DNA from 2 places in the Paenibacillus gansuensis genome. Region 1 is predicted to be linked to the other one. Evidence: riboswitches for the same ligand, from Rfam matches in the RefSeq annotation. Region 1 holds a riboswitch; the other holds the start of a gene.

The links. Region 1 has a riboswitch for cyclic di-AMP ahead of ACFSUF_RS19215 (C40 family peptidase). Riboswitches for the same ligand answer to the same signal wherever they lie in the genome.
Region 2: linked by a shared signal. The riboswitch ahead of ACFSUF_RS03890 (ubiquitin-like domain-containing protein) and the one ahead of ACFSUF_RS19215 (C40 family peptidase) in region 1 are both predicted to bind cyclic di-AMP.

The regions. Positions count from the first base shown of each region.
Region 1 is NZ_JBHUME010000012.1:74,803-90,989, forward strand. It holds gene ACFSUF_RS19185 (ABC transporter ATP-binding protein) at 1-752, shown strand, start outside; gene ACFSUF_RS19190 (hypothetical protein) at 776-1,207, shown strand; gene ACFSUF_RS19195 (ABC transporter ATP-binding protein) at 1,339-3,072, opposite strand; gene ACFSUF_RS19200 (exodeoxyribonuclease III) at 3,121-3,876, opposite strand; gene ACFSUF_RS19205 (winged helix DNA-binding domain-containing protein) at 3,898-5,019, opposite strand; gene ACFSUF_RS19210 (cryptochrome/photolyase family protein) at 5,088-6,440, opposite strand; gene ACFSUF_RS19215 (C40 family peptidase) at 6,562-7,026, opposite strand; cyclic di-AMP (ydaO/yuaA leader) riboswitch at 7,032-7,167, opposite strand; gene ACFSUF_RS19220 (hypothetical protein) at 7,343-8,158, opposite strand; gene ACFSUF_RS19225 (M1 family metallopeptidase) at 8,174-10,222, opposite strand; gene ACFSUF_RS19230 (YwhD family protein) at 10,398-10,931, shown strand; gene ACFSUF_RS19235 (C40 family peptidase) at 11,048-11,533, opposite strand; gene ACFSUF_RS19240 (transglycosylase domain-containing protein) at 11,851-13,914, opposite strand; gene speE (polyamine aminopropyltransferase) at 14,211-15,038, shown strand; gene speB (agmatinase) at 15,052-15,921, shown strand; gene ACFSUF_RS19255 (DUF1934 domain-containing protein) at 16,134-16,187, shown strand, end outside.
Region 2 is NZ_JBHUME010000003.1:34,148-50,334, forward strand. It holds gene mfd (transcription-repair coupling factor) at 1-2,750, opposite strand, end outside; gene ACFSUF_RS03815 (anti-sigma-F factor Fin) at 2,863-3,093, opposite strand; gene pth (aminoacyl-tRNA hydrolase) at 3,211-3,771, opposite strand; gene ACFSUF_RS03825 (hypothetical protein) at 3,869-4,069, shown strand; gene ACFSUF_RS03830 (50S ribosomal protein L25) at 4,144-4,779, opposite strand; gene glmU (bifunctional UDP-N-acetylglucosamine diphosphorylase/glucosamine-1-phosphate N-acetyltransferase GlmU) at 4,851-6,245, opposite strand; gene spoVG (septation regulator SpoVG) at 6,367-6,651, opposite strand; gene ACFSUF_RS03845 (RidA family protein) at 6,769-7,158, opposite strand; gene purR (pur operon repressor) at 7,155-8,003, opposite strand; gene ispE (4-(cytidine 5'-diphospho)-2-C-methyl-D-erythritol kinase) at 8,103-8,957, opposite strand; gene ACFSUF_RS03860 (small, acid-soluble spore protein, alpha/beta type) at 9,067-9,249, opposite strand; gene ACFSUF_RS03865 (hypothetical protein) at 9,307-9,672, opposite strand; gene veg (biofilm formation stimulator Veg) at 9,766-10,041, opposite strand; gene yabG (sporulation peptidase YabG) at 10,237-11,151, opposite strand; gene rsmA (16S rRNA (adenine(1518)-N(6)/adenine(1519)-N(6))-dimethyltransferase RsmA) at 11,228-12,136, opposite strand; gene rnmV (ribonuclease M5) at 12,154-12,690, opposite strand; gene ACFSUF_RS03890 (ubiquitin-like domain-containing protein) at 12,826-13,962, opposite strand; cyclic di-AMP (ydaO/yuaA leader) riboswitch at 14,209-14,406, opposite strand; gene ACFSUF_RS03895 (TatD family hydrolase) at 14,590-15,357, opposite strand; gene ACFSUF_RS03900 (HD domain-containing protein) at 15,419-16,187, opposite strand, start outside.

The sequences.
Region 1 (16,187 bases):
CAGTAGGCCGTTGTTTAATCAAGCTCTACGATTATACAGAGGGGCAGGTGCTTTTTGACGGAGCGGACCTAACCCATCTTAAAGATAAGGAACTGAAACCTTATCGGCGGCGGATCCAAACCATTTTTCAGGACCCTTACTCCTCCCTGAACCCTGGGATGAATGTATTCGATCTGATTAGCGAGCCGATGGGCATTCATGGCTTGGCCGCTAAAGAGGAAGAACGTAAAGAGACTGTAGCAGCACTGCTCGAAAAGGTCGGGCTGAAGCGGGAACATCTGTACCGCTATCCCCATGAATTCAGCGGCGGCCAGCGCCAGAGGATCTCGATTGCCCGCGCTTTGTCCGTGCGTCCGGAGTTCGTGGTATGCGATGAACCGATATCCGCACTTGATGTTTCCGTACAGGCGCAGGTAGTCAATATGCTGGAAGATTTGCAGGAGGAGTTTGGGCTGACCTACCTGTTTATCGCCCATGATTTATCGATGGTGCGGCATATTTCCGACCGGATCGGTGTCATGTATGGCGGCCGGTTGGTAGAAATTGCTCCAAGCGATGAGCTTTATGAGAACCCGCTGCATCCGTATACGAAAACGCTGCTGTCTTCCATTCCGATTCCGGATCCGCGTGCCGCAAGGGATAGAATGGCGGCGAAGGGGAAGGAGAGTTTCCGTTTTACGGGACATGCGGAGGAATCAGTATTGCGGGAGGTTAGCCCGGGTCATTTTGTAGCGGATTACGAAATAGGATGAAAAGAAGATAAGGAGGGATTACTATGAGCCAAACGCTGGTGAAGTTGTCCCAATGGGAAGCGTTGCTCTTGGAAGGCTTGCGGGCCCTGGGCTGGCCTCACGAGGAACTGCTGCGGAGAGTGGCGGAACGCGACCTGCCGAAGGACGAGAGCATCTATGAGTTGGATTACCAAGTACTGGCGGATTTTGCAGCGGCCGAGCCTGAGACATTCCGATCGGCAGTAGAGTCGGGCTACTCGATTAAATATAATACAGTTCGGGGGATTCATTCCTGGATTTCCATAGCATTCGGCAAAAAGCCGGAGCTCATTCTGGAAGAAGGGAACGAAGCGGTGGTCTCCGATCTTACTCCTAGTGAGAAAGAACGGCTAGCTGAGATCTTGTCCATTGGCTGGAAAGTCACGGAGGACGCTGCAGGAGTTTACCGGATCCAGCCTGCGAACAGAGCGGTGTAATGAAGCTTAGAATGGTTCCGCCCAAGTGATACAAAAAGACGACCTTCATTCCCAATTTCTTGAGATGAAGGTCGTCTTTTTCATTTAGCTAAGTGGCTGCAACATAGAAGTACCTGTCCGACCGCGCCAATCTAACCCAACGTCGACTGCGCAAATTGCGCCGAGCTAAGCCGCGCGTAAATGCCGGCGGCGGCCAGCAGCTCCTCGTGGCGGCCCTCCTCGGCGATGCCGTCCTCCGTCACGACCAGGATGCGGTCGGCGTGGCGGATCGTCGCCAGACGGTGCGCAATGATCAGCGTCGTCCGGTTGTGCGACAAGCGTTCCAGCGCCGCCTGGATCAGCGACTCCGTCTCGGTATCGAGCGCGGACGTCGCCTCGTCCAAGATCAAGATAGGCGGATTCTTCAAGAAAATCCGCGCAATGGACAGCCGCTGCCGCTGGCCGCCCGACAGCTTCAACCCGCGCTCGCCGATGAACGTGTCCAGCCCGTCCGGCAGCGATGCGATCAGCCCGTCAAGCGATGCCTGCCGGGCCGCTTCCTCTACCTCCTCATCGGACGCGCCAAGCCGTCCATAGGCGATATTCTCCCGGATCGTTCCGTTGAACAGGAACACATCCTGCTGCACTACACCGATCTGATTGCGCAGGGAAGTCTGCTTCATGGACCGGATATCCATCCCGTCGATGGACAGCACGCCGCTGTCGATCTCATAGAACCGCGGAATGAGGCTGCAAAGGGTTGATTTTCCCGCACCAGACGGGCCAACCAACGCTACGGTTTCCCCCGCGCGAATCCGGAGGTTGATGTTTTGGAGCACATGAGCATGATTTTCGTAACCGAAGGAGACATCCTTAAACTCAATATCCCCGCGCAGCCGATCGACGTCCACTGCATTCGGCGCATCCTTTACGTCCGGTTCGGTATCCATCAGCTCGCAAAACCGCCGGAACCCGGCCATACCCTTAGGATACAGTTCCAGCAGAGCATTAATTTTCTCAATCGGCCGCAGAAAAATATTCACATACAGCAGAAAACCGACCAACTCCCCATAGGTGAGTTTTCCCTGATAAGCAAACCAGGCACCGAACACCAGCACCGTCAGCGTAATGAACCTCGTCAGCATGTAGATTCCCGAGGAACTGAGCGAGATGGCAAAATACGACTTCAGCTTCGCCGCGCGGAACGCCTGGTTGTTCTTCTCAAACCTTGCTCTTTCGAACGACTCGTTTCCGAACGACTTCACTACCCGAATGCCTGAGATGCTGTCTTCCACACGTGCGTTGACATCGGCGATCTTTTCGAACATTTGAGTGGCGGCTTTGTTCAGCTTTTGGTTGAAAAATACGATCAGCCAAGCAAGCAGCGGCACGACGACGAACGTAATGCAGGCCAGCTCCCAGTTGACGGTAAACATGATCCCGAAGGCGCCCGCCAGCGTCATCAATGCAATAAAAAAGTCCTCCGGGCCATGATGCGCCATTTCGCCCAAATCAAACAAATCGTTCGTCATCCGCGACATAATCTGCCCTGTTTTCGTGTTGTCGAAAAAGCGGAAGGAAAGCTTCTGCACATGGGTAAACAGCTGCTTGCGCATATTCGTCTCAATGTTGATCCCCAGCATATGCCCCCAATAATTGACCACAAACTGCAGTCCCATGCTGATCAAATACAAAACCAGCAGCCCGGCGCACACGAACGCGATTTTCGACCAGTTCCCTGTCGGCAGAAGCTTATCTATTGTCCATTGGACGCCGATAGGGAAACCAAGCTCCAGCAAGGCAGCAACGACGGCACAACTGAAATCTAACAGAAACAGCTTTTTGTAAGGCACATAATAACCGATAAAACGGCGGATTAAGGGCACTTGTCTTCACCTCTCTTGCATTCAAAAAAGTATTGGCGAGCCCTTAATTTACAGCTCAAGCTCTAAAGTTACCGGGCAATGGTCGCTGCCGAGGATGCCGCATTCGATGGAGGCTTTCTTCAGTTGTGGCGCGAGCCGCTCGGACATCAGAAAATAATCGATTCTCCATCCGATATTCCGCTCCCGGACTTTCGGCATGAAAGACCACCAGGAGTACATATCGGTCCGGTCCGGGTACAAGTGACGAAAGGTGTCAATAAACCCCGAATCCAACAGTTTCGTCATTGCAGCCCGTTCTTCATCCGTGAATCCGGAGTTGCCCCGGTTGGATTTAGCATTTTTCAGGTCGATATCCTGATGAGCGACATTCAAATCCCCGCATACGATAACAGACTTCACCGCATCCAAACCCGCCAAGTATTCCCGGAACAATTCTTCCCACTCCAACCGGTAAGGCAGCCTGGACAGATCCCTGCGCGCATTAGGCGTGTACACATTCACCAGATAGAAGCTTTCAAATTCCAGCGTTATTACGCGCCCCTCGGTCTCTTCAGGAGCCCCGATGCCGTAAGTCACGTTCAGCGGCTTCATTCTGCTAAAAACAGCGGTGCCGGAGTATCCTTTTTTCTCAGCATAGTTCCAGTACTGCCCGTATTCCTCCATACCTTCCATGCAGATTTGGCCTTCCTGGAGCTTCGTTTCCTGCAGACAGAACACATCCGCGTCCGCCTCTTTAAAATACGTCATAAACCCTTTATTCACACAGGCCCGAAGGCCGTTCACGTTCCATGATACGAGTTTCATTATTTTATGATTCCCCTTGTTCTATGATTTCCATTGGATTTCCCGTATATCGGCTCCCGGGGCCGCAAAAGCCAACAGACATAAGCCCTCTGTTTCCAGTTCCTCTTTCGTTTGTGCACTTATCCGGATGAAAGGGTCTAAGACCAACACGGCTTTTTCGCGATGAAGCTCCAAACTCCATTTTCCCTGGACAAAACCATTTACGAGGAATGCGGCACGTATGATTCCGTTGCCAGTGAAGAGGCGTGCTTTGTATGCCGGGTCCAAAATGCGGCTGCGGTCTTCATAAGAGAGCAGCATGGAGTCGAACTCTGACAGGAACCGCACAGGTGCGGGAGTCGAGGAGTCCGGCCGCGGGGCGTCCGGAAGGTCGTACAGTATGCGCCCATCCTCGCTTAGGAAGGTCACGAGCTGAGGCTCAAGCCGGTCGACGGTCTCTTTCAGGCGGGTAAGTCCGGACCAGACCTGCATGTCCTGGACCGTGGCCGGGCCGAACGCGCGCAGGTAGCGCAGCAGCAGCTCGTCCGGCTCACGCTCCGCGGCGAGCGGCCGTCCAATCCAGGCCTCCGCGGATGTGTGCGCGGCCTGGCCGCTCGAGCCCCAAATGCCGCGCGGCGGCACTTGGACGAGCGGCACCGCTGCGCGCACCGCGTTCGCCAGCGCGGCAGGCTCGCGCTCGGACCACAGCCCGGCGAGCTTCGCGCCGAGCTGGCCCAGGGTCAGCGGCCGGTCCTTTACGAGGGACCGGCCTGCCGCGGCTGCGGCGTCGAGGTCAAGGCCCTCGAGCCGCCGGCCGAAGGCGCCGTTTACTGCGCGGTCCTGGACCGCTTGCAGCACCGGGCGCAGCCGAAGCCAGTCGCGGTCGCTCACCAGATGGAGCGTCGCGCGCTGCAGAGCGATCCGAACCGCACGCCGACTGCCGATCAGTTCGGACAGATCTTGCTGACTGAACTCGCTCAGCCGGGTCCACAGCGCAAAATAAGGCGGATTCGGAGCCTGGGCCTGCAGTCCGACAAGATGCTCCAACGCTTCATAAGCAGAGGCCGGGGAGCGCTCCAGCAGCCATTGCCTTGCCAGCAGGGCGCGGTTAAGCGTCCGCTTGTCTAACATATGCTTCGGATGTTCTTGGCCTGGTGCTGGCATAGGAGGCCTCCTCTTTTAGATTAGTTTATCATACAGCCGCCGCTTGCAGTTACGGGAGAAAACTTCCTTTATTCTTTCCGCCCGCCCAACAACACCTTATATCGCTCGATCGCCTCTAAGCGTGACAATTTCAAATCTACGATGGCATCGGGACGGGGCTGGTGGATCTTGGCCGCAGGAACACCCTCCAATTCAGGAAGCCAAGTCCGTATATAACGCCCCTGTGGATCATACCGCTCCGATTGAGTGACCGGGTTCATAATCCGGAAGTAAGGAGCCGCATCGAAGCCGATCGAGGAACTCCAGAGCCAGCCGCCCCGGTTCAATACGTTGTCGTAATCGGCAAGCTTGGTGCGGAAATAAGCCTCTCCCAGCGGAAAAGGGCATAACAGGTTTTTAGTAAGGAACATAGCCGTAATCATCCGGAGCCGGTTCGGCATGACCCCGGTTTCGTTTAACTGGCGCATAGCCGCGTCGATCACCGGTATGCCAGTACGGCCTTGGCGCCATGCTTCAAAGTGGCGGTCCGACAGCCCCGACAAATCATAAACCTGCTCATAACGGAAAAAGTCCGGATCCATCTGCGCCTGATACATATAGAACTCCCGCCAAATCAATTGCCGGAGCCAAGCCTCCGCCCCCTCGCGGCCTTGCAGCTCTTCGTACACGGTGCGGATGGAAAGGGCTCCGGTGTTCAGCAGCCCGCTGATACCGCTGGTTCCCGGGTTGCCGTAATCATCCCGCAGGTCGTCGTACTGCAGCAGTCCGTCATCCAAATACGCCGCAAGCACCTCCGCCGGTTCCGGCTCAGCCGTCTTCGCACTCCCCGATAGAATTGCCGCAATCTCCGATGGTACACTAAATCTCTCGATCAATCCCGCATCCAGCTCCGCCGTCTGCAAATCACGCACGGAATAAGGCGAACCCGGCCTGTAAAAAAGTTCAAGATATGTTTTCATTTTTCTGTAAAATGGTGTAAATACCTTATAAGGCTCTTTTTTCTCCGTAAATGACTGAAACGCCTCCGCCTCAGCGAGCGTATGATCCTGTATCGCATACACCGGAACCGATGCAGTACCGGCACGTTCGCGGATTGCCTGATCCCTGCGTACAGCATAGGGTGTGTAATCTTCATGAAACACAATTTCCGACACGTTGTGTACGCTGCAAACAGCTTCAACGACATCTTCCGGATTCCCATAAACGAGATGAAGCTCGCGGCCCGCTTTAGCGTAATCCCTGGTTAACCTGGCAACGGCATCAAGGAAATACCTGCCGCTGTGGTCCTTGCCGCGTTCCGTTGATAACAGCTGCGGGTCCACAATCACCAAGTGAAGGCCTGGCTTCCCCAGCTCATGGAGAAAACTGAACGCTTTCATATCCTTAACTCTTAAATCTTTTCTATGAATAAACAAGTACATAGTTTATAACCCTGCCTTTCTTGTAAACAAAAATAAAGCCCCGAAGGCCGCTGCAACGGCCTTACGAGACTTTCACAGACGGTTCCGGTCCAATGCCCGGAGACGGAACCTGAAGAAATCGTTACTCTACTGCGAGTTGTTTGTAAGCATTATTTGAAAGGATTCTACGGGCAGTCACAAATTTCGACACGTAGTAAGAATCATTCATTTTGCTTATCGTAACGCCTTTCTTCGAAGATGCGTGAGCGAACTCTCCGTCTCCCACGTAGATGCCTACATGAGAAATGCCGTCGCCGCCCGTTTCAAAAAAGACCAGATCTCCCGCACGAAGCTCATCCTTGCTCACCTTGGAGCCAAGCTGTGCCTGTGCTTTGGAGGAATGCGGCAGCTCGATATCGAAACGGTTGAATACATAAGAAGTAAACCCTGAACAATCAAAGCCACTCTTCGTAGTGCCGCCGTAGTCGTAGTCGATACCGATTAATTTGGATACTTCGCTATCCAGCGAGGTAGCTGCGGAAGCACTACCAACCATAACTGACAACGAAACAGCCAATCCCAAAAGTACTGCTGAAACTTTTCTCAAAACAGAGCTGCCCCTTCCAGAGCCTACGAGGTTAGCTTAAGGGTTCGGTAAGAAGGTTCCCTATGGTCACTCTGAAGCGAGACCAATTCACCCGAAAATGGATCCCCCGTTTCCCTTGCGGGAATTCGGCAAAATTTGTGTAAAGTGATTTTTTCCACTCTCATAATTCGATCTTTTTTTCAAATCTCCTTCTTTAGTCACAGATTAGTCACAAATTATTTTAAAATGACAATCTTTAGACCCAGTCCATTGTAAGAAATGTAAAAATAAGCCGTCCCTGCTATGCAGGAACGGCTTGTTCGTTTGTCCAGACTGTTTATTCTCCGCTCTTGAAGCGCCACAAATGATACTGGCTCGTAATGCCCCAAACTTTAAACATGGTACGGATCAGGTAATGGATTTGATGAAGGATTAATGCCAGCAGGCCCGCCCAGATTAGGGAGACCGCAGCAGTAACCAGAAACACCGCTCCGCTGGCCAACAGCAGGACGGAAGCCACGCCTGAGAACGGGAGGATGGAGCGCAGCCCGACTCCAAGCGAGTGAAATGCGGGCCGGCCGCTCACCTTGCCGATTTGAACCGATAAGAACAACAGATGCAGAAGGAAAGCATACAGGATCCACAGTAAAGCTAGCGGGCTTAATTCCATCAGCATGGGCTGCCAGTTCACATTCGTGTTGTAGATATCCGCGGTCCGGGGAAGAATCCAGTAGGCCGGAAGCAGAGTTAACGTCAGCTGCAGCCAGTAAAGCAGGACGAAGAAGACTCCGTATGTTTTGACACCGGTAAGAAAAACACGTTTCTCCTTTGAGCCGGCCTGGTGGATACAGTGACAGATCCCGGCCTGAATCAACGGGGAGACGACCAGCCTTAGCAATACGAGCGCTGCAAGAATGGCCAGATAACGGTGGCTGATATCCGTCCGGGTCAATTGAAATTGACCTTCTATAAAGAACAGCTGGACCGCTTGCTCCTGCATGGAATTGCCGGGGTAACGCCGAAGCAGAGGGTAAACGATCGATTCGATGAAGCGGTAGAGCAGTAAACCCCATATCAATTGGTACACGAACAGCAGCAGTACGGAAGAAAATTGCCGCAGCATGGAGGACCAGCCTTGTTTTACCCATTGCATGACCATAGTTTCACCTCACCATGCGAGCGAGCCCAGCAGGGCTTCGAGTATTTTGGCGATGCTCAAGTTCCACCGGATGTTCCACTTGGAGTCCACCTCGGCTTTCATAAAGTTATTGATGTGCTTGTTTTCGACCACGATCGTGCGGTTCGGATCGACTGCAACCCAGGTAAGAGGGGAGGAGTTCGTAATTTTGTATTCCGTCAGAAGTTCGGCGCCGTCCCAGGTTTTCTTCATTGTTGAGCCGTCTTCAAAATAGAACAAGATAGGCACTTTACTAAAATCCCCGCCGTTCTTCCTTATAAAGACCCGGTGTACATATATCGTCTCGCCGTTTTCGTTGACCTTGTCCGTGTGGATTTCCTCTACGGAGAAGTCAGCCATCATGCTGCCATAGACGTATTGGCTGAAGTAAGGATCCCAATCCCGTTTCGTCATACGCTCCAGCACGGTTTGGAAGTCCGCCGTGGAAGGGTGTTTAAATTTCCATTTTACAAAATAAGCTCGGATCACTTTGTTCATCATCTTCGTTCCGATTTCCCGCTCAATCCCCAGCAGCACAAGCTTTGCTCTGGTGTACACATTCTCGGCGTAATGGTTATGGCCCCTGTATTTCCAGGAAAGCTGCTTCAATGGAGCCGGGGACGTAATATAGCTGGATTCGACAGGGAGGTTCGGTGCGACACCGTACTCTTTCTCCATAATCTTGTCTTCCGAGTAGGAAGCGAAACCTTCGTCCAGCCAGGCTTCCTCGAACTCGTTGCTGGCGACCATGCCGTACCAGTACTGGTGCGCAATTTCATGAACGACGACACGCTCCAGATCATAGCCGGGGTCGATGCTGTCGGCACCGAATGCGGTAACCAGTGTCGGATACTCCATGCCGCCTGCACCGTTGCCCTCGGCAGGGGGTACGACGATCGACAACGTGCTGTATGGATATTGGCCGTACATTTTGCTAAATTCGGTAAGGGCCGTCTTTGCTGCATGGAAGTAGCGGTCTTTGAGATCCTTATGCTTCGGATCGAGATACAGCTTGATGCGAACACCCGGCACATTGGGAGCCGAGAAGGGCTCTTCCGCATACTCGAAATCCGGGGAGGCGGACCAGGCAAAGTCATGCACATCGTCGGCGTAGAACTGATAAGTCTTGTACCCGTCTTTGTCCGTTGTCGGTTTGGTTTGAAAGCCGGTTGCCGCAACGATATAGCTGGATGGAACCGCCACTTTCACGTTATAAATCCCGAAATCGGAGTAGAATTCCGAATTGCCGTGGTATTGGTGCGCATTCCAGCCTTCTACGGCACGTCCGCGGGTTCCGGTCAATTCGTAGGCGGCGACTTTCGGGAACCATTGCCCGGCCATGACGAAATCGCCGGCATAACCCATTCGCGCAAACGTGTGAGGCAGTGTTACGGTAAAAGCCATTCTCAGCGTAATCGATCCCTTGGGAGGAATCGGCTCAGGAAGGCGGATCTTGACCAGTGTGCGGTCTTTCTTGTTTCCGTCATCAGGCTGCACAGCCTGGAGCCGCGGAAGAAGGTTGGTGCCATCCGAAGTTTTCACCGCATTCAGTTTTATGCTGCCGAAGCTGCCGGAGAGCATCCGGTCCGACCGCAGCGTGCCTCCTGATTCTTTCATGAACGTAGTGTCCATGGATTCAAACGCATTAGGGTAGAGATGCAGATACATCTCGGTTACCGTCTTTTTGCCGGGGTTCGTCCAGGTGACGGTTTGAGCAGCGGTAATCTGCTTGCGGTCCGGCACCCACTTGGCATCAATATGATATTCCACCACGCGCTGGCTGAGCGGTTCAGGCTTCTTATCGACGGGCAGGTTCGGCAAAGGCGCCGACTTAACCGGCGGTTTGGCAGCCGGGGAGGTAGTCTTGGCGGCCGGGCGCTGGGGCTTGCTTTGCGCCTTCTTCTTGCTCTGGTTTGCCGGTTTCACTTCGCCGGAAGCGGGGACCGCAGTTTCGTCTCGGGGCCATAAGGCGATACCGGATACGATGAAAGCGACCGCTAAGAGCAAGGATACAAGTGGTTTGGTAAGCCGATGGTTCATACGTTTTTCCTCCCGTTGACAAGCTTGACAAGCGTCTAAAGCATGTATATGTACCTTGTCCGCGAATTATTTCTATAAGTGTGCGGGGGAATTTTTGCATTGCATATGGCAAAGATGATAGTATATTCGCTAAAATAGAACTAATCTTGGGCAAATCTGAAGGAGGCCTTCATTTATGGATATAGAGAACAACGGCAGCGCGGGAGCGGGCGGGGAACCGGCGAAGAAAGAGAAGAAGCAGATCGCGCTGAATGTAGTCAGCAATAAGCCGCACCGGGGGTTCGGTGCCGGAAGCATTGATCTGAACAATGTGTCGTGCGTGATTATCGACGAAGGCAGCGCCTACATCGACGACGGTGCTATGCATGCCAAGAGCAAGGTGGAGCGCGGCATTAAATTCTCGACCAATAAAGAGGATGTCCCGAACGGCCGGAAGTGCTGGGTGGTTTGGGTTGCCGTCGACCGCACGGAAGAAGGAACAAGGTACGGCGGTGTCACAGCCTGTGAAATGCTGATTGATGCTGAAGCCAGAAGAGGATGGAAAATTCTTGCGGATCACGTGAACAAGCTGGATTATGCCCTGAAGCGCAGGTTCATCTTGGACGGATTGAGCGAAGAAGAGAAAGCCTCGCTGCGCAAGCTGCTGATGGAACACAATCCGCAGTGGTGGGAAGCATCGGACGAAGCTTTAAAACAGGGGCTGGCTTAATAACTAAAATGGCAGTCAGGAGGTTTCTCCTGACTGCCATTTTTAGTTTGCCGGTCGGAATGTATGCGAGAAATCGAATACATTCATCTATTTCGTTAGCGCTATCAATTTTTCATTTAAAGGACTCTGCGGGCTGTCACGTAATGGTTGTCCCACCAACCGGAAGCCATAGATGAGATTTTCACGCCGCCTGCTCCGTAAGTATGCAGTATTTTGTTGTTGCCGATATAAATAGCCACATGGGAAATACCCGGTCTGCTAGTTGTGGTAAAGAAGACTAAATCGCCTTTTATTAACTTGCTGCGCGGTACGTAACGGCCGACTTTCGCCTGGTCTTTCGAAGCGCGCGGCAATGGTTTGCCTACATAATGGTATACCCATTTAGTAAAGGACGAGCAGTCAAATCGGGAAGTGCTGCCGTATTTAGCACCGAATTGATAGGGAGTCCCCAAGTATTTTTTGCCGATAGTAATAACCCGGTCTCTAGTCGAGACGGCTGCTTCAGCCGGAGGGGCAAGGTATGCTGCAGTACCAGTGTACAATAGGGCTGCGCTGATTCCGAGCACGGTCAGCTGTTTCACAATGCGATGTCGTAGATTCATGCTGTTTTCCTCCTAAGGGTGGCTGGCTAGCCGGTATACCCGAAGTATAGCATGTTGAAACTTGGAATCATTTACCTCACACGCGGCAAGTCTATGTCTCTCTAAGGGGTAACGGGGATTATTAGAAAAACATGAGAATTATCTGAGAGTAATATAGCAAATATAGGTTGACAAATGCCTGTTTGCAGGATCTATTTATTCTTAGAAGGAGTAGGGTGTAAGCGTTCTCCGTGTGCAGTCGCATTTTACCTAAATAGTTCCTTTTTCAGTGCAGCAAAAAAGAACCTTTCCTCGAAATCGGGAAAGGTTCTCTGATCTTAATCCGTCCACCAGCGTTTCAGGTCCTGCCACCAGGAATGGTTGGCCCGCTCTTCCGTCGGCTGAAGCGGTTTGCCGCCATCTCCGCAGTATTCGGCCGGTTCGGTCCCCTTCACAAATACCTCAAGGCGGGACTGCCCGCAGGAAGCGGTCGCGAGCTTGCCGCTAGCCGTGTCTACGTAGACGCTGACCACGTCTTGCGGCATCTCGAACAGCTTCGGCGGGATCGATTCCAGCGCCCCTTCCGTATATTCCGCGAAGATCGGCGCCGCTTTCCGCGACTCTACGGTAGTGATCGTTTTGCCTTTGTCGTGGCCTACCCATACCGCCGTCACCAGCTCCGGCGTAAAGCCGACCATCCAGGCGTCCGAGTTGGTGGTTCCGCTCTTTCCGGCAACAGGCCGCTTCAGGTAGCGGGACACCCGGTTGCCGGTCCCGCCTTCTTCAAAGACGCTCTGCATCAGGTTCGTCAGCACATACGCTGCTGCCGGATCGGCCGCTTGCTGCGCCTGCGGGTGCGATTCATACAGCACCCGGCCCTCGGAGTCGACGACTTTCAGGACCGCGGTCGGCGTGACTTTGACTCCGCGGTTGCTGATCGTGCCGTACGCCACAGCCATCTCGAACGGGCTCACCGGGAATGTCCCCAGCGCCAGGGAAGGCAGCGGCTTCATTGCACTGTCCACCCCGAGCTTGCGCGCCGTCTCGATTACTTTCTCCGGTCCCACCTGCTGAATGGTGGAGACCGCATAAATATTGTCCGATTTGGCGATCGCCTGCCGCATGTCGATCCAATCGTTCTCGTAGTGCCCGCCATAGTTCCGCGGGGTATACGTCTGCTTGCCGTTGTCGTAGGTGAACGTTGTCGGCTCGCTTTTAAATTTCGTCATCGGGCTGAATGTCTTGCTTTCGAGTGCGGCCAGATAAAGAAATGCCTTAAATGCCGAACCCGGCTGCCGTGTTCCGGCAAACACCCGGTTGTACTGGTTCTGGTCGTAATCCCGCCCGCCGACCATCGCTTTAATGTAACCGTTGCGCGGATCGATCGAGATCAACGCCGCCTGAAGTTCTTCGGTGCCTTGCAGCTGTCCGGCCACCGCTTTCTCCGCCACTTCCTGAGCTTTCATATCCAGGGAAGTGTAGATTTTAAGACCGCCGCCGTCGATCAGCTTCTCGTCAATTCCCAGCTGCGTAACGGCGAATTGCTTTACATAGTCCCTGAAATAAGGCGCAGCATCCGGCTTCGGTGCCGAGAGCGGCTTAAAATTCAGTGGCTCCTTGGCAGCCGCCTCAGCTTCGGACTGTGTAAGATAGCCGTATTTCACCATGGATTGGAGTACGGTTTTTTGCCGGGAAAGCGCATTGTCCAGATCGAGATAGGGCGAATAATATTTTGGCCCCTTGGGCACCCCGGCCAGCAGAGCGCTTTCCGCCAGGGACAAATCCTTCGCATGCTTCCCAAAATAAACTTGAGCCGCCGTTTCCGCACCGTAAGTAGAGTGGCCGTAGTAGATCTGATTTAAATATTTTTCAAGAATCTCATCTTTCGAGTAGTTCATTTCCAGCTGGACGGTGTACATCGCCTCTTTGATTTTTCGTTCCCAGGTCCGGTCGTGATTTAAATAAAGGTTCCGTGCCAGCTGCTGGGTAATCGTGCTTGCCCCCTGGACTTTCGCCATATGTTTCACGTCAACCGCAACGGCGCGCGCGAGGCCCCGCATATCGATGCCCCAATGGCTGTAAAACCGGTTATCCTCAATCGCAAGTGTCGCATTTTTCAAATACGGGGAAATATCCCTTAGGGGTATGACCTGCCGGTTTTGCCCGGAGTGAAAGCTGTCTATTAATGTACCGTTTGCGTCAAAAATCTGGGAAGTCTGCGAGACCGAAGCCGCTGGCAGCGATTGGGTGCGCAAAAACAGAAGAGCCAGCACAGCCAGGCCGATGACGATCCCCCCGGTTAGGAGAAGGACGGTGACGCCTTTTTTGAAGTTCTGATACATCCTTACGTAAGGGCCCTGATCTTGCAGTTCGGTCTGTACGGGTTTCGGTTCTTGTTCCATCCGGTTCATGGCGGTCTCCTTTCGTTGAAGAGTATCGTAAAGGCATCTTTTTAACAGTATGGAAAAGGAAAAGAAAGCCTATACAGATTTACATCATCTTATTATGAAAAATTTTCATCTAAAGGGCTTAAAAGGTTGCATTTCTGCAGGGTTCGACTATAATACAATTTGTGCTGTGGCACGGGCTTTGTCCCTTCGGGGCGCGAGGCTTTACAGATTCAGACGTATCAAGGGATGAAACGATCTCTTTTCGGAAAAATAAGCAAGATCAATGACGACGAAAGAAGGTTAAATACATGGAACTGTGGTACACGGAGAAACAAACCGAGAGCTTCGGCATTACTGCGAAAATTCGCGAAACTTTGGTAACGGAACAAACTGATTTTCAAAAGCTGGATATGATCGACACCGAAGAGTTCGGACGTATGCTGGTACTGGACGGCATGGTCATGACTACGATTAAGGATGAGTTCGTTTACCACGAAATGGTGGCTCACCCGGCTCTGTTCACACACCCGAACCCTAAGCACGTACTGGTAGTAGGCGGCGGCGACGGCGGGGTTATCCGTGAAGTGCTGAAGCACCCTGGCGTAGAGAAAGCGGTTCTCGTTGAAATCGACGGTAAAGTTATAGAATACAGCAAAAAGTTCCTTCCGGAAATCGCAGGACAACTGGAAAATTCTCGGGTTGAAGTCATCGTGAACGACGGTTTCATGCATATCCACGACCACAAGAATACTTATGACGTCATCATGGTCGATTCCACGGAGCCTGTCGGCCCGGCTGCTCCTCTGTTTGAGCGCGGATTCTATCAAGGGATTTTCGAAGCGCTGAAAGAGGACGGTATTTTCGTTGCTCAAACGGACAACCCTTGGTTCAAAGCCGATCTGATTCAAAAAGTTAACCGCGACGTTAAAGAAATCTTCCCGATTACACGCGTATATGCAGCGAACATTCCTACTTACCCGAGCGGCATGTGGACGTTCACTATGGGAAGCAAAAAACACGATCCGCTTCAGGTTGACGAAACGCAAATCCCTGAGCTGGAAACCAAATATTACACGCCTCGCTTGCACAAAGCGGCATTCGTATTGCCGAAATTTGTGGAAGACCTGACGAAGTAGGAGGCAGTTGCATATGCGTTTAGACCAAACTTACTCCGGTAACGTGTTTATCCTTAGCTCCGATGACTACGCGAATAGCAAAGCGGTTATCTACGGCATGCCGATGGATTACACGGTAAGCTTCCGCCCGGGTTCCCGGTTCGGCCCGGCCCGTATCCGCGAAGTGTCTATCGGACTCGAAGAGTACAGCCCTTATTTGGACCGCAGCCTAGAAGATATGACGTACTTTGATGCAGGCGATTTGCTGCTGCCGTTCGGCAATGCGGCGCGCAGCCTGGACATCATTCAGGAATATGTAGCCGGCTTGCTGGCTGACGGCAAGTTCCCGCTTGGCATGGGCGGAGAGCACTTGGTCACTTGGCCGGTGCTGCAGGAAGTGTACAAGAAGTATCCGGATCTGGCAGTCATCCATATCGACGCGCACGCGGATCTTCGCGAGCAGTACGAAGGCGAGCCGCTGTCCCACTCCACACCGATTCGCAAAGCGGCTGTGATGATGGGCGGCAAGAACATTTATCAATTCGGGATCCGTTCTGGTTCACGTGAAGAGTTCCAGTTCGGACGCGAGAACATCAACTTCTTCCCGTTTGAAGTACTGGAGCCGCTGAAGAAAGTGCTTCCTGAACTGGAAGGCCGTCCGGTGTACGTAACAATCGACATCGACGTGCTTGACCCGTCCGCTGCACCGGGCACAGGTACGGCTGAAGCCGGCGGGATTACATCCAAAGAGCTGCTGGCGGCGGTTCACGCGATCGCAGGCTCCGGCGCCAACGTAGTAGGCTGCGATGTAGTGGAAGTCGCTCCGATCTACGACCACAGCGAACAAACTCAAATCGTGGCCTCGAAGCTAATCCGCGAGATGCTGCTTGGATTTGTGAAGTAATACCGGGTAATCCCGGGTAATTCCGGGTGTTACTGATTAAAAGGCAAAGAGCAGGGACACTCCCTGCTCTTTTTGTTGTTTCAGCCTTTCTGCGCTTTGTAGGCCTCCAAGACGGTGAACTTTTTGCCCGCAAAACCCCGCCTTTCTTGAATGTTACGTCTGAAGTGTATATGATTAAGGGAAGTATCTAAATAGACAGGAGTCGAATGACGATGCCGGCCAAATCAGCGATCATGCTCACGGTGGAAAGCAGGCACAGCGGCGAA
Region 2 (16,187 bases), on a different contig from region 1:
GAACGGCCTACCCGTCCGCGCAGCTGGTAAAGCTGGGACAACCCCATTTTGTCGGCATCATGGACGATAAGCGTATTTACGTTAGGGATATCTACACCCGTTTCAATAATGGACGTACTGACAAGGACGTCATACTCCCCGTCGAGGAAGTCCAGGATGGTGCGTTCGAGCTCCTGTTCCGACATTTGCCCATGGCCTACGCCAACCTTGGCATCCGGAACGAGCGCAGAAATCTGCTCCGCCATTTGTTGAATTCCTTGAACTTTGTTGTACAAGTAGTAAACCTGCCCGTTTCGCGCCAGCTCCCGCTCTATGGCTTCTCTTACAAGCGCAGTGCTCATCTCCACAACATAAGTTTGAACCGGAAACCGGTTCTCCGGCGGTGTTTCGATGACAGAAAGGTCCCTTACACCCAACATGGACATGTGCAGCGTGCGCGGGATTGGCGTGGCGGTCAAAGTCAGCACGTCTACATTCGTTTTGAGCCGTTTCATTTTTTCCTTATGCGTTACACCGAAGCGCTGTTCCTCGTCGATAATCAGCAGCCCTAAATCTTTAAACTGCACATCCGCGGAGAGCAGCCTGTGTGTTCCAATCAATACGTCGACCGTTCCCGCCTTGACGCCTTTAATGGTTTCGTTCTGTTCTTTCTTGGACCGGAACCGGGAGATGACCTGGACATTAAAGGGATACCCCGAGAACCGCTCTTTGAACGTTTCGTAATGCTGCTGGGCCAAAATGGTCGTCGGCACAAGAACAGCTACCTGCTTACCGTCAATCGCCGCCTTGAAAGCCGCGCGGATGGCCACTTCCGTCTTGCCGTATCCTACATCACCGCACAGAAGGCGATCCATCGGGCGTGACTTCTCCATGTCGTCCTTAATCTCGCTGATGGCGCGAAGCTGATCCCTTGTTTCGTCATAAGGGAACATCTCCTCGAATTCATTCTGATAAGGCGTGTCCTTGTTAAAAGCATAACCGGGAGCTGCCTGGCGATCCGCGTACAGCTTGATCAAGTCGTCTGCAATATCTTTGACGGAGGCTCGGACTTTGCTCTTTACCCGATTCCATTCGCTGCCGCCCAATTTGAACACTTTCGGCTCTTTGTCCTCGGAACCTACATATTTCTGTACCAGATCGATCTGTTCGATCGGTACGGAAAGCTTGTCGCCCCCGGCATACAAAATATGAATATAGTCTTTATGGATTCCATTGATCTCCAAGGTCCCGATGCCGACATACTTGCCGATCCCATGGTTCACGTGAACAACATAATCGCCGACTTTCAGCTCGGTGTAACTCTTGATTCTCTCGGCATTCTCTATCTTTTTGTCTACTTTCCTGGCCTTGCGCTGTTTCTGGGAGAACATCTCGCCCTCTGTCAGCACAATGAGATGAATAGACGGAATTTCAAACCCGGACTGCAAGTTGCCATTCAAAATTTCAGGCTCATCGATATGATAATCCGCCAGCACCCGTTTGACCCGTTCTACCCGTTCTTCTCCATTGGCCAGCACGATGACCCGGGCCCCGCCTTTTTTCCAACGGTCCATTTCCGTTTTCAGCAAATTCATTTGCCCGTGGAAATCCTGCATTGCACGAGCCATGAAATTCACTATGTTTTGAGGCTGAGTATGAGGAACCTGCCTCAAAAACAAGGAAAGAAAAAGTGTAGAATGTGAACGGTGATAGAGTACGGCATCCGCATTTTTGGCGATAACGAAGCCCGGCAGCGACTGTCCGTCCTGCAGGAGATGGGTAAACCACTCTGCCTCATCCTTTTCCAGCTGCTTTGCCGTTTCCAGCAAACGCGAAGGCTCATCCATCAACACCAGAGCATCTGACGGCATATAGTCGATAAGCGTCTTACGCTCCGGGTAAAGCAATGAGGCGTACTTATAGATGCCGGGGAAGAAGATACCTTCACGCAGCATTTCCATATCCTGCTTAATACCTTCATTCAGCTTCTGCCTTGCCTGGCGGTCCGTCATTTTCTCCAGCTGCTTCTCTAGCAGCTCGCCGGCATGCTGAGCGGCATTTTTGAACCGCTTCAGATCTGCGATCAGCTCCTGGCTCGGCAGGATTTCCAAGTTCGTTAATTTATCGGTCGACCGTTGATCAGCAACGTCAAACGAGCGGATAGAATCGATTTCCTCATCAAACAATTCAATACGGAATGCTGTTTCCGCCGTAAGCGGGAACACATCGACAATCCCCCCGCGGACACTCATCTCGCCTTTCACTTCGACCCGCTCCGCACGTACGTACCCGATTTCCGTAAGCCTGCGAATCAACTCCTCCAGCTGGATTGTTCCTCCTACTTGGAGCCGGATAGTTGAGTCAGCGAAAACTTCAGGAGAAGGAAGAAAGCGCCGCGCCCCCGCATACGGCACAACAACCACGCCTTTAAAGCCCTGCGACAGCGCTGACAGGGTATCAATCCGCTGTGCCAGCGTTTCGGGGCTTGAGATCGCCGCTTCCGTTGCCATCAATTCGTTGGCCGGATAAAGCAGCACTTGATCCTCTTCAAGGCATTCGTATAAATCCTCTGTGATCTTCTGAGCCGAAAACATATTATGCGTTATAATAAAAATAGGCCGGTCCAACTCTTGCAGCAGCGATGCGATCATGATTTGCCGGGATGAACCGACCAGGCCCGAGATCAGCTGTTCTTTCATCCCTTTGCGGACACCGGTTACAATCGACTGAAAATCGGCGTCTTCCCTGAAGGCTTGAATCAATGTTTTCAACTGGTAATGGCACCCCGTTCATGTTACTCAAGTAGGTTTGAGAGTCGGTATTTCTTTTATACCAAAAAGAAGCCTTAGGCGCAAAGCCAAGGCTGTCTTGCAGGTGTAATCATCACTGCAGAGGATTGCTGACCAGAGATAACTCCGGGTTGTGTTCAAGCGCTTCTTTGCAGTAGTCGCAGGTAACGTTCACTTGAACGTCTCCTTCCGAAGTATACGCTATTATATCGCTGCGTTCCTCCGGGGTCAAGAAATGGAAACCCAGACGGAACTCGCTCACTTCGGACCCCTGGATCGTGCCCAATGGGGTTTGGCAGTGGCGGCAAACATATTTCACAGCCATATCTATGCCTCCTGACTCTACTATATACCCTTAGTATGCACCGTTTAACACGGTTTTAGCCCAAATCCAAGGAAATTAGCTGAAGTCCTGAAACAAGGTTTATTTGCGGCAGGAGGATTACTTGTTGTATTTCGCCATGGTCTTTTCAAAAGGTTCCATCAGAAAATCTTCCGCGGCAAGTACAGTTTGCTGCAAGGACTGCTGCAGCCCCTCGGCTTCCGATTTCCCGAAATTGGACAATACATAATCGGCAATATTTTTGCCTGGAGCAGGCCGGGAAATACCGATTCGGATTCGGTTGAACACTTGAGTGCCTGTATGTTGTATAATAGACTTAATCCCGTTGTGACCGCCTGGACTTCCCTGATAACGCAGCCGGATTTTACCTAATTCCGTATCCAAATCATCATATATCACCAGAAGGTCCAGCAAGTCGGCTTTATGGAAATCCATAAAGGCACGAAGGGATTCCCCGGATAAATTCATATAAGTCATGGGTTTGATGAGGACAACTTTGGAACCGCTTACGTTAGCTTCCCCCACTAATCCTTTGAACTTGCTCTGCCAAGTCTTCACATTCCATCGTTCGGCAAGTAAGTCCAGTGCCATGAAACCGACATTGTGACGGGTATCTTCATATTGGGTTCCCGGATTCCCGAGACCGACAATCCACTTCATTGTTTTCTCTCCTGTTTCGTTCAATTTTCATATTTGCCAAGTTGCTGTACATAAGTTATATAGTTGCCATTTTTCATCCATCTGCGGAGGTGAAGTTATGTACTTTAACGGCCAAGTGCTTACTGCGGACCAGCATTTCGATGACCACCGCACGCATGAGGTTCCCGTACAAGTGTACTACGAAGAGCGGCATCATGACATCGGATATATTGAATCGATCTGTCCGGCATTCGTACGAATCAATAATATATTTTACAACCGCACCCTGTTTACCTTTATTTCGAGGCCCGGCTATTAATTATATCCTACATAAGCAACGAAACCAAAATAAGGGGCTGTTTCCCGAAGGAAACAACCCCTGGTTGGTTATAATTACGACTTTTCAACATCACCTTCGTTTGCTTCTGCGATTCCCTCTGCAGCAGCTTCCGATGGCTCAGGTTGTTCTTCCGGCTCGGTTTCCACTTTCGGTGCCAGTACGCTGGCCAGGATCTCTTCCGGTGCGGTCAACAGATCCACCCCTTCCGGAAGTTTCAGCGCGTCCACATGCAGGCTTTCCCCTACCTGCAGCCCGCTGACATCAAGCTCAAGGGATTCAGGAAGCTTGGAAGGCATACACTTCACCTCAACATCGTAACGAACGACCTGAAGAATTCCGCCTTCTTTCACGCCTTGAGGTTCACCCGTCAATTCAACCCGGACGGTTGCCTTCACTTCATCATTCATGTTGATCTGGTGAAAGTCCACATGGATAACGCGGCCTTTCAACGGCTCTTTTTGGGTTTCCGTCATCATGACCGAATGTTTACCGTACTCCGGTATATCCAATGTCAGGATGCCGTTTGGATTTTCGCGAAGCAATGTATTTAGATCCTTCTCATTGATCGCAATGCTTGCCTGTACTTTCTCACCGTAAATAACGCCGGGAATCAACCCCTGCTGTCTCAGGCTTCTAAGTTCGGACTGTTTCGATGTATTTCGAAGATCTGCTTTAAGCGTAGTTGCCATGATTCATGCCTCCTTATGGTGATAAGCTATCCTTTCATTTACCACATCATACAAGAGGCTAAACATGCAAATTATTCCTTGTTTTCTTTCTTGGCTTTAAACCTTGCTTTCAATTTGGCGGCATAACCCGTTTTATTTACCTGGCGCTCCCGGGCGATGGCAAGGTCATCTGCGGCTACATCGTGCGTAATCGTCGAACCTGCTACTACATAGGCGCCTTTTCCGATTTTCACAGGGGCAATCAAGTTGGAATTGCTTCCTACGAAGGCATCGTCTTCAATCTCGGTCAACGCCTTGTTAAATCCGTCATAGTTCACTGTGATGGCACCGCAGCCGATATTTACGTTCCGGCCGACTTTCGCATCGCCCACATAGCTCAAATGCGACACTTTGCTGTAGTCGCCAAGCGTGGCGTTCTTCAACTCTACGAAATCGCCGATTTTCACTTGTTCTCCCGTTACGGAGCCCGGTCTTAAATTTGCGTAAGGACCGATTGTTGTTTCTTTGCCGATAACCGCTTCAGCCAACACGGAGTATTTAACAGCCACGCCGTCAGCCAGTTTGGAATCCGTAATATCAGCATTAGGCCCGATCAGACAATCAGATCCGATCGTAGTATTACCGCGCAATACCGACCCTGGATAAATCACCGTATCGGAACCGATCACGACTCCGGATTCAATGTAAGTATTGGCTGGATCAATCAGCGTAACGCCGTTTACCATGTGAGCACGGAGAATTCGCTCCCGCATCATCCGTTCCGCTTCAGACAGTGCAAGACGGTCGTTTACTCCGATCGCTTCCGCTTCGTCTTCCGTGCAGAACGCTTCAATTCCTTCGCCTTCACCCTTTAGAATGCCGATAACATCGGTCAAATAGTACTCATTCTGGGCGTTGGAGTTCGTAACTTTGGACAATGCTTCGAACAGTTTCCGGTTGTCAAAGCAGTACGTTCCCGTGTTAATCTCTTTCACACGGTCTTCCTCCGGCGAGCAGTCCTTCTGCTCGACGATCTTGCTGACGGAGCCGTCTGCGGCCCGGATAATCCGGCCGTAGCCTTGCGGGCGGGCCATCTCCGCCGTCAGGATCGTTGCCGCTGCACCGCGTTCCTTGTGCAGCTCGATCATCCGCTCCAGCGTCGATTGCTGAACCAGCGGCGTGTCGCCGCATACGACGACGGTAATGCCTTCTTCGCCGCCGATCAACGGCTTCGCCTGAAGCACCGCGTGTCCCGTCCCCAGCTGCTGTTCCTGCAGCGCATACTCCGCGCGGTCTCCCAAATACGCCTGCACGGCTTCCGCACCGTGCCCGACGACAACTACCTTGCGGTCTGTATTCAATTGATCCAATACATCCGTTACATGGCCGACCATCGGTTTTCCGCAAACCGGATGAAGCACTTTATATAATTTCGATTTCATTCGTTTCCCTTGGCCCGCAGCCAAAATAACGCCAAATAAATTCATCGTGATAACCCTCCTGTTTCATGGAACTGTTCGGAATATACCCGGTTTCATCTATGTTAAAGCATAATAGGGCAAAAGGAAAGGGAGCCCGAAGGCCCCCCTACCTTAACCCAGCAGCTTATTAAGCTCCCTCTTCAATCACTTCTTCTTCAGTGGCAGCACGATCGTATTCCGCCAATACCGCCGCTTGAATCTTCTCGCGGGTGGTCGAGGAAATCGGATGAGCGATGTCACGGAATTCACCGTCCGGCGTTCTCTTGCTCGGCATTGCGACGAACATACCGTTGTTTCCGTCAATGACACGAATATCGTGAACAACGAATTCATTATCAATGGTAATGGAAGCGATCGCTTTCATTCTCCCCTCGGAATTGACACGGCGGAGTCTAACATCAGTAATTTGCACCTTGTGTTCACCACCTTTTCTTTACAGAAGACTTGGTGTATAATTCCACAAGTTTGGATAAATTCCTTCTTTATTTTGGTAATTTTTTTAAAATTTTTTGCCAATAATACTGCTGTTTCAGGATTCGACAGAAAGTGATACGATCAGCTCGATTTCAACCAAAACATCCTTAGGCAATCTGGCTACTTCAACAGTAGAACGGGCTGGTGTATGTTCCCCGAAATAAGAAGCATAAACCTCGTTCAACGCAGCGAACTGATTCATATCTTTTATAAATACGGTAGCTTTGATGACATCCTGAAAACCAGCCCCTGCTTCTTTCAGAACAGCCTGCAAATTGCGGAATACCTGGTGCGTCTGCTCCACAATGCCGCCATTGACAACCGTTCCGTCTAAGCCTAACGGAATCTGGCCCGAGGTAAACAGCAAATTCCCTGCGCGCACCGCCTGAGCGTATGGCCCGATGGCTGCCGGTGCCTCTGATGTTGCGACGATGTCCAGCTTCATCCTTCATCCACTCCCCATTCATCATCAAAAAAATTACCCGGTGAAACCGTAATCTGTTTCGTTTTCTCATCAACGCCGGTCAGCTTGGCAAGAGAAACGTATTCTTCGACCAAATGCTCTTCTTCATTAACTTCACCGGATTCTACGAACACGCCAACGCCCTTAACCGTTGCCCTGAATTCCTGCAGCAGGTTCATCATGCCATGGACCGTCCCGCCTGCCCGCATGAAGTCGTCGATTATGAGCACTTTGGATTCCTCCTTCAGAGCCCTTCGAGCCAGAGACATGGTCTGAATCCGCTTGCTCGAGCCTGAAACATAGTTAATGCTCACGGCCGAGCCCTCCGTCACCTTGTTATCCCTGCGCACAATCACGACCGGGAGATTCAGGTAACTTGCCGTAGCGTAAGCCAGCGGAATCCCCTTCGTTTCTACCGTCATAACAACATCAATATCCCGGCCTGCAAAATAAGTGGCGAACATCTTTCCGATCTCATTTACAATAAAAGGCTGGCCCAGAATATCCGTCATGTACAGATAACCCCCGGGCAGCACACGTTCCCGCTGCTCGAGCTGTTGGCAAATGTTGCGTATAATCTGAAGAGAAGCCTGCTTCGGTATACGCGGAATGAATTTGACACCGCCCGCTGCGCCGGCTAAGGTAACCAGATCTCCAAGGCCTTCATTCTCAAAAGCTTCCTTGATAATAGCCAAATCCTCGCTGATCGAAGACTTTGCGGAGCTGTACGCTTCGGCGAAGGTCGTCAATGGGATGAGGGTATGGGGGCGGAACAATAAATATTGAGTCATTTCTACTAATCGGGAACTACGTTTTAATTTCTTCACATTAGGCCCCCCTTTTCCACAAATTGTAGACCAAAATCCGAATATTATACAGAGAATATATCATTTACATCCGCCTTTTATCAAGAAAAAGCTTCATATTTATGTCAGCATTCTTACCACGTGTACATCTTTACAGAACCCGCGTAAGCCGTTATATATTCTGGATACCTTGGATTCCTTGGATACAAGACCAAATACCGTAGGTCCGCTGCCCGACATCATGACCCCGTCCGCTCCGAGCCGCCTCATGCAGTCTTTCAGCTGTCGGACCTCCGGATAGGCATCCACTGTAACATCCTCAAGCATATTCCCCATGCTCCGGCACAGCCTTTGGAAGTCACCCAGTTCGATCGCTTCCCGTACCTGGGCTGTTGAAGTCCGCCGCTCCTGCTTATTCGCATTAAACCGTCCATACACGTCTGCGGTGGACACGTTGATCGGCGGCTTGGCCAGAACGACCCAGCATTGCGGAGGATTTCCGATCCGCTCCAGCTTCTCCCCGCGGCCTCTGGCTATTGCCGTTCCGCCGGTCACGCAGAACGGCACATCCGACCCGAGTTCCGCTCCCAGCGTCTCCAGCTCTTCCGTAGAAATGTTCAGCTTCCACAGCCGGTTAAGCCCTCTTAGCGCCGCCGCCGCGTCGCTGCTCCCCCCTGCCAGTCCGGCGGCAACCGGTATCTTTTTGTCCAAATGAATATATACTCCTTGCTTCACGTCATAGCGGTCTTTGATAAGGCGCGCCGCCTGAAAAGCCAGGTTCTTCTCATCCAGCGGTATGTACCCTGCCTGGCTGGAAATGATAATCGTATCCCTTGGCAGCTCCGACATCTCTAACCGGTCGGCCAAGTCTACCATTGTCATGACCATTTCCACTTCGTGATACCCGTCTTCTCTTTTATATAGAACATCCAAGGATAAGTTAATTTTGGCCGGCGCTTTCTCGTACACCTTCACAAAGCCACCTACTTTCACTCGCTGATAAAGACAACTTAACATATTATAGCAAATGAAAAAAAGAAAAGCTAAAGCGGGTTTCCGCCTTAGCTTCACGATGTGATCTATGTTAGGACTGCTTGTTCTTTGCTGCCTGTTCGGCAAGCTGGATGGCGCGTTTTACCATATTGCCCGCATCTTTCGCTTTAATGCTGCCCCAGCCCTCACGCTCTACCGTTTCATAAAACCCGAGGTCTTTGGCCAGTTCATATTTCAATTGCTCGGACATGACGCCTCTTCTTCTACGGCTCATCGCGGATTCAGCCTCCTTTGGATATCGGACTGCTGTTAGTATGCGTGAATCGGGCGTTTATAATTCCAAAGGCACTTCTATAATAAGATCAGGCTCGTCGTGGATAAACGTAACTTGCAGCGTTCCTCTAATGTCCCTGTTCATACCTGGGTGGCCTGTTTGCAGAAATTTGCTAAGCTCTTCGAGGGCTTCACGGCTCTCATCCATAAGGATTAGACGGGTTTGCAGAATCGACGGATAAAGATGCACCGCGTCAGTAGGTTCAATTTCAAATTGCAGGCAGATGGAGTTATTGGAGAACATCCGGAAATCGGTGCTCCATCCTCCGCTGGATACGATCACGGACTTAGCGTCATCTATGGCGTCGTGACGGTCATATTTGGCAACCGTGTTAATCCTTATAATAGAAAACTGTTGAGACATGCAGGCGGTCCTCCGGTTCTTCAATGGCAAAATAAAAAAACAACGAAGCCGTGGCCATCGTTGTTTAGGGCGGTTTTACGGCTAAACGTACGGTTAGTTCTGGATATAAGTAATCCGAACCTGTCCTTCGTCATTGCAAACGGTGACCTGCACCGAGTCCGTAAGTACATCCGCATAGCTATAGGAAACCCTTTTAAAAGCGTGCTGCTCTTGATCTAATTTTACAATAAACACGGAAGGGTAGGTTTCTTCCAATACACCAGTTCTTTCAATCGTCTTCCGGCGTCCACCGTTAGCCTTTAACATGATTTTCTGCCCGACGTGGGCTTCCAAACTGCGTTTGATTTCCAACAGCGCATTTTTAGCCATTGTCTACCACCTCTTTCCTTGTCCAATTATAACCTAATGGAAAGGGCATGTCAAACAAGGTCAAATATTATAACAGCCCCTGAAACTTATTGTCAACGCCATTTTTCCCTATTTTCACAAATTTATGTATCCCCGATAAATTTCATTGTTCACACAATGTCCATATTTGTCGGAAAATGAAAAAACCGAACCTGTTTATAAGTTCGGTGTAGGTTTATTCTGATAATACTTAAGTTTAGGAAGCCCGATCCGGTAGCTCCCCCTTGTCTCTATTCCTCCAAGCCCTTCCATTCCGCTGATCGTGTGGTTGATCACATCATAAATGTTGATCGTGTCCTTAATGGAGGTGAATGAGGCCTTTGCGGCAATATATACAGGGTCCAGCGCGTGAATGAGGATCCGTCCCGGGGAACTGGCAAAATTAGCTCCCGCTTGCAATAACGCTTCAAAATGAGACTGGCAAGCTCCTGCTACAATCGTAAGCGCATCCCGGTTCCGCTCATATTGCCTTGCAATCATCACGGCATTGGCAAAATGACCGGAATTCTTGTAGCTGCTCAGACTGTACAAGTTCGAGTTCCGCTGGCTCTTCAGTACGCTGTCGTGACCTGTTATTACGATGATGTCGGGCCGCGACTGGGGAAGAAGAATCCTCACAGCTTCAGCCATGTTGGCTTCCGCCACATGATGCCCTTCGACAGGGACCCGCAGCTTTTCATAAAGCGCCATGCTTTTCCGCAGGTAGTTAGGGTCCCCGTCCAGATGAAGCACTTTACCCGGAATTTCAAAATAGGGATGAGCCTCAGGTTCGATGGGGCTCCATGTATCATCCCCGGCAGTCGCTAGTCCGCGGTAGGAACGGACCTTCCGGTATTGCTCAAAGCGGTGCCTTTCCAGAGAACGCATGGACTGCTGCAAGCGGTCCTGATCTTTCCTTCTAGCTTCAAAATCTGCGATATCGGCAATCATTTCCAGATCCTGGAGTGGTGCATCCGCAATCAGGCGAAAATCAAATCCTATAATAACCGCTGTATTTCTATGGATCGATTCAATAATAAACAGAATGTCTTTGCCGTACGATTTCCGGACGACAAGATCTCCTTGCCTCATGCACAATCACCTCCCGTTATCGTATGGCTGCGATAGGCGGATGGTGTATAGAATGGGCTTGGCAGGCGAGGGGCGTTTACTCCCCTTTCAGTTCGGTATAAAGTGCATCCGAGAGCGCTGCGTATTCGTCCAAGCTCAGCGTCTCTCCCCGCCTTGAAGGCTCGATGCCAATACTAAGGAGAAGTCCCTCCAGCTTAGGCTTCGTATTTTTGTCATAAAAGCGGCTGGCTAAATTGTTATATAACGTTTTCCGCCTTTGAGCGAACGAGGCTTTGATCACTTCGAAGAAGAAGGCTTCATCCTTCACCTGTACGGCTGGCTCCTGCCTGATTTTCAGCCGGATTACAGCAGAATCGACGTTCGGCTGCGGAATAAATACAGTGTGAGGCACGACGGTCACCATTTCCGGTTCGCAATAATATTGTACAGCGATACTCAAACTGCCGTATTCCTTGCCTCCAGGCTTAGCGGCCATACGCTCGGCAACTTCTTTCTGGATCATAATGACAATGTTCTCAAGGGGAAGCTTCTCTTCCAGGAAACGCATCACAATGGGAGTTGTAATGTAATAAGGCAGGTTCGCCACTACGCTGACCCCTGTGAGACCTCCGTAATTCTCTTCTAAGAGCGATTTGAGGTCCACTTTAAGAACATCGCCGTGTACGACCTGCACGTTCTCATACGGCTCTAATACCTCGCTCAGGATCGGAATGAGTCTTTGATCGATTTCAACGGCGACTACTTTGCCGGCTGTTTTGGATAACCGCTCCGTCAGCGCCCCGATGCCGGGTCCGATTTCAAGAGCTCCTTTGGTCTTATCCAATTCGGCTGCCGTAACAATTTTGTTAAGGATGTTCTGATCAATCAGAAAATTTTGTCCGAGGCTCTTTTTTAAGGAAAATCCGTGCCTTTGGATAATATCTTTGGTCCGCTTCGGGGAACCGATGTCACTTTTGGTTTCCAATTGATTGTCATGCAAGCTCATGGCTTCACTTACCCCGCTTATTCTTCAATTTTCCCTACTGCTGCAAGGAACTCATCTTTACCGATATGAAATGCATTGCACCGCTTATGAAACTGCTTTCCGTTGCAGTAGCCGATGCCTAGTAGCTTGCCCATTTTGAGCCTGCGTTCTGCAGCCTGCGGGTGTACGATCAACCCGGCGTCAATCAGATCCGCCCAGGTAATTTCCGGATCGCCTCCGGTAAACTCGGTCTTTACTTGCTCTAAAGCTTGCCGGATCACCTCGGGGCTCGCATTTTCAACCCCAATGTCCCCCTTGCGGTTAGCTTCCTCTTGCGTAATGAAGGCATGCTTACAGCCCTTCACCCTGGAAGAAATAATTTTCCGGAGCCGCTCTCCTGCATGGTCGGGATCCGTGAAGATAATAACTCCTCTTCTCTCCTGCGCCAAGGCGATCCTGCGGATAATTTCATTATTGATAGCGGACCCGCCGGTTTCAATCGTGTCGGCTTCCACAGCCCGCTTAATGGCTGTTGTATCGTCTTTGCCTTCGACAACGATAATTTCTCTGATCATAGAACACCTTTCACTCACTTCATATTAGCTACCCCTTATTATACATGAAAAAAAGAAGAGGACGAAAACGTCCCCTTCCTTTGAAAGAATTTGATTAAGAACAATGCAACTTTATCTTCAGTATGTCCGTTATATTTAGTAAGATGCAGGCTTCTTAGGGCCAATGACATAGACAGTGTAACCGGATTTGCGACCGAAGTTGTTCGCTGTGGATTCGCTGTCGAAATAGACATCGATTTTGTTCCCTTTTACAGCACCGCCTTTATCTTCTGCACGGCGGTAGCCGATACCTTCGATATACACCCAGTAACCGATCGGAATAACCCTAGGGTCAACGGCAATGGTACGTCCTTCCGTAACACGCGTGCCGGATGCCGTAATGCCGTACTGCGGATGGCTCTTGCTCTTTCCTGTGGAAGACACGCCTGCCGCATAGGCAGTCAGCGTAACGTTCTTAATCACTTTTTTAGGTTTGAAGGTCAAGCCTTTGCGGGTAATAGATGTTGAGGAAGATTTCGCAGCTACCGTCACTACTGGAGCAGGTTTCTTCGTACCCACCGCAATTACCTTCGGAACAGCATTCAACGTAACCTTCTTACTCGCCAACACTGTAGCTACCAGTTTCCCGTCCTCGTACGTATGTACGAATTGCTTGAACAGAACTCCGTCTTTGCCTTCTTTCACGACGGCGGTCTTGCCTTTCAGCAGACTTGCATCGGCTGTTTTCACCGTTGTATACGGAACGGCTACTTTCTGTTGAGACGTCTTCTTGCTTACACGCACGATCTTCACAGTCATGTACTGCTTGACTGGACGATCCAGCGGAGGCCAGATCCGGTCTTTAGCACTTAAAGTAATATGTTGCTCCGCCAAAATACTGCTTACCGTTTTGCTTGTTGTATACAAAGTTCTAGTCTTACCATCAGCCACCAGTTTGTAAGGAATTGCGGTCTGAATCACCACTTTGTCTCCGCTCTTGATCGGAGCGCTCAGAGGCATTGAAACATGATCGAATGTCCCTAACTTGATGGACTGTTCATCCAGTAGGCGTTGCAGGACGGATTGTTTGGTCTTAACGACACTTTCCTGTCCATTCACTACTACCGATACGCTCTTGGTAGACGTACCGTTTAACAACACCAAACACATGAAAGCAGCAATCGAGAGAGTTGCAATCAAAATAATCAAACGCAAGTTCTCATGCTTCCATCGCATTGCGAAAGACATGCTGGATGATCGTTTAACATGGGTTTCGTTATTACTGTTTCCCACTTATTTCGGTCCTCCTTCATAGCCCCGCCGCCATTGTTACGCATGTAAATTGACGCGACTAGTTAGTTTATTTTTACTTCCTTCAGCAACATCAGCTCTTCAAACGTTGGCGAATCAACACCTCCATTATCGAAACGGATAAGCCCTACCCTGATTTTGGCCAAAATAAAAGAAGCCTTCGGCAAGAGGTCGTCTTCCTTTGGCTTCTAAAAACGCGCATGTAAAGGGAATGGTAGGCACCAGGACGTTACCTCTCTCTGTACGCTTACGAGGTTAGCTGACGGATTCGGACAAGAGAGTTGCCCTAACAGATACTCACGCATACATATGCTGCAAGCTTCCGTATTCACCCCAAAGAACGATGCGGCCGGTGGTATTTGCTTCGGTTCCGGACACATGTGGTTCCCCCGCTCTCCGTTACCGGAGACTCAGCGAGACAAGAAATGTAAAAACTTTATTTAATTAAGTTACCTGTATGATACTCTGTATCAAACACAATTGTAAAGCATTCGCAAACTTCAATTTTAGCCGTTTTTAAGCCTTATAAAGGTAAATTCCGCCTTTCTTTGAAACATATGCACTTTTCTTATGCGCAATAGTCCTTTTTTCTCTGTATCTCTTTACATTTCATGATATGCCAAATAATTTGCACCCATTTTGCATGGTAATCCGGGCCAATTCCTCATAAGAAATCCCCTTAATTTGTGCAGCGGCCTCTGCGACTAAAGTCACATATCCGGTCTCATTTCTCTTCCCTCTATGGGGGTGCGGCGTTAAATATGGAGCGTCGGTTTCCACCAATAAACGGTCAAGGGGAACCTGTGCCAACACCTCTTTCGGCTGCTTCGCATTCTTGAAGGTAACTGGACCGCCGAAGGAAATATAGAAGTTCATATCAAGGCATTGCTTGGCAATTTCCCAGCTGCCAGAATAGCAGTGCATGACCCCTCCGACTTCTTCCGCTCTCTCTTCCCGTAGAATCGTGACCACATCGTGGTGGGCATCCCTGTTATGGATCACAATGGGCTTGTTCAATTTACGGGCAAGCCGGATCTGCTCACGGAACACACGCTGTTGAACATCCTTCGGCGAGGTGTCCCAGTAATAGTCCAATCCGATTTCTCCAATGGCTACCACTTTGGGGTGACTGCAGAGCTCTTCAATCCACTCCAGATCTCCCTCCCTCATCGTCACTGCATCCTGAGGATGCCAGCCGACGGCCGCATAAACCTCTTCATACTGTTCGGCAAGCTTCATTGTGGTGGGAATTGTTTCACGGTTAAATCCAATATTCAAAATTTTGGACACGCCGGCATCAAGCGCTCTTTGCATAGCTTGTTCACGGTCTTCCTCAAACTGTACAGCGTCCATATGAGTATGTGTATCAAACAACAATGCAGGTGACCCCCTTAATCTGCCAGATGTAATCGAAGGTGTATAAATAGTGAAAAGGCGTCTATCCTCTTCGGGCAAAAAAGCTTCGTACTTCCTGATCCATCTGCGGCAGAACCTTCTGAAGCAAGTCAGGTGGATAGTAAAGCTGATTCTGCCCTTTGTGGATACCGCTGATCGATCGGACAATTTCCGACTTATGAGAGATTTCGACGCATTTCTCCTGTTCGGTTAGCAGCAAAATCGGCATTTTCTCCCCTGATTCGCCCGGACGATATACATCATAGGGAAGATCAGATGGAAAATCAAGTTCCATATGGTAGGCGGGATTCAAGCCTGATCGCTCTAAATTTTCCCGGACCAGATCCAGAATTTCGACATCTTCTGCTTCCAGCGGAACGTACTTATATAGTTTCCGGTTCAGAAACCGTCCGCATAAATCCGACAGAATCCGATCCCGCTCCAAAGTCCATTGGGCAAAGGCCGTCTGGATGAATGCCTCATCCAATAGAAGATATTCTTCTATAGTAAGCTTCTGCTCAAAAAGGCTTGGCAGAGGATCCGGCATGAACCGGAAAACGTGTCCTTCAGCATATAACTGTTTGGCTCTGCGAAAGATTTGGCGGAGGATGATCTCAGAACTGCGGGTAACCGGGTGAAAGTAAACTTGCCAGTACATCTGATAGCGGGACATGAGGTAATCTTCCACCGCATGCATTCCGCTTTCCTTGACTACGATTTTGCCTTTATGAGGACGGAGCACACGCAGAATGCGGTCCAAATCAAAAGTTCCGTAGTTCACACCGGTGAAATAGGCGTCTCTCAGCAAATAA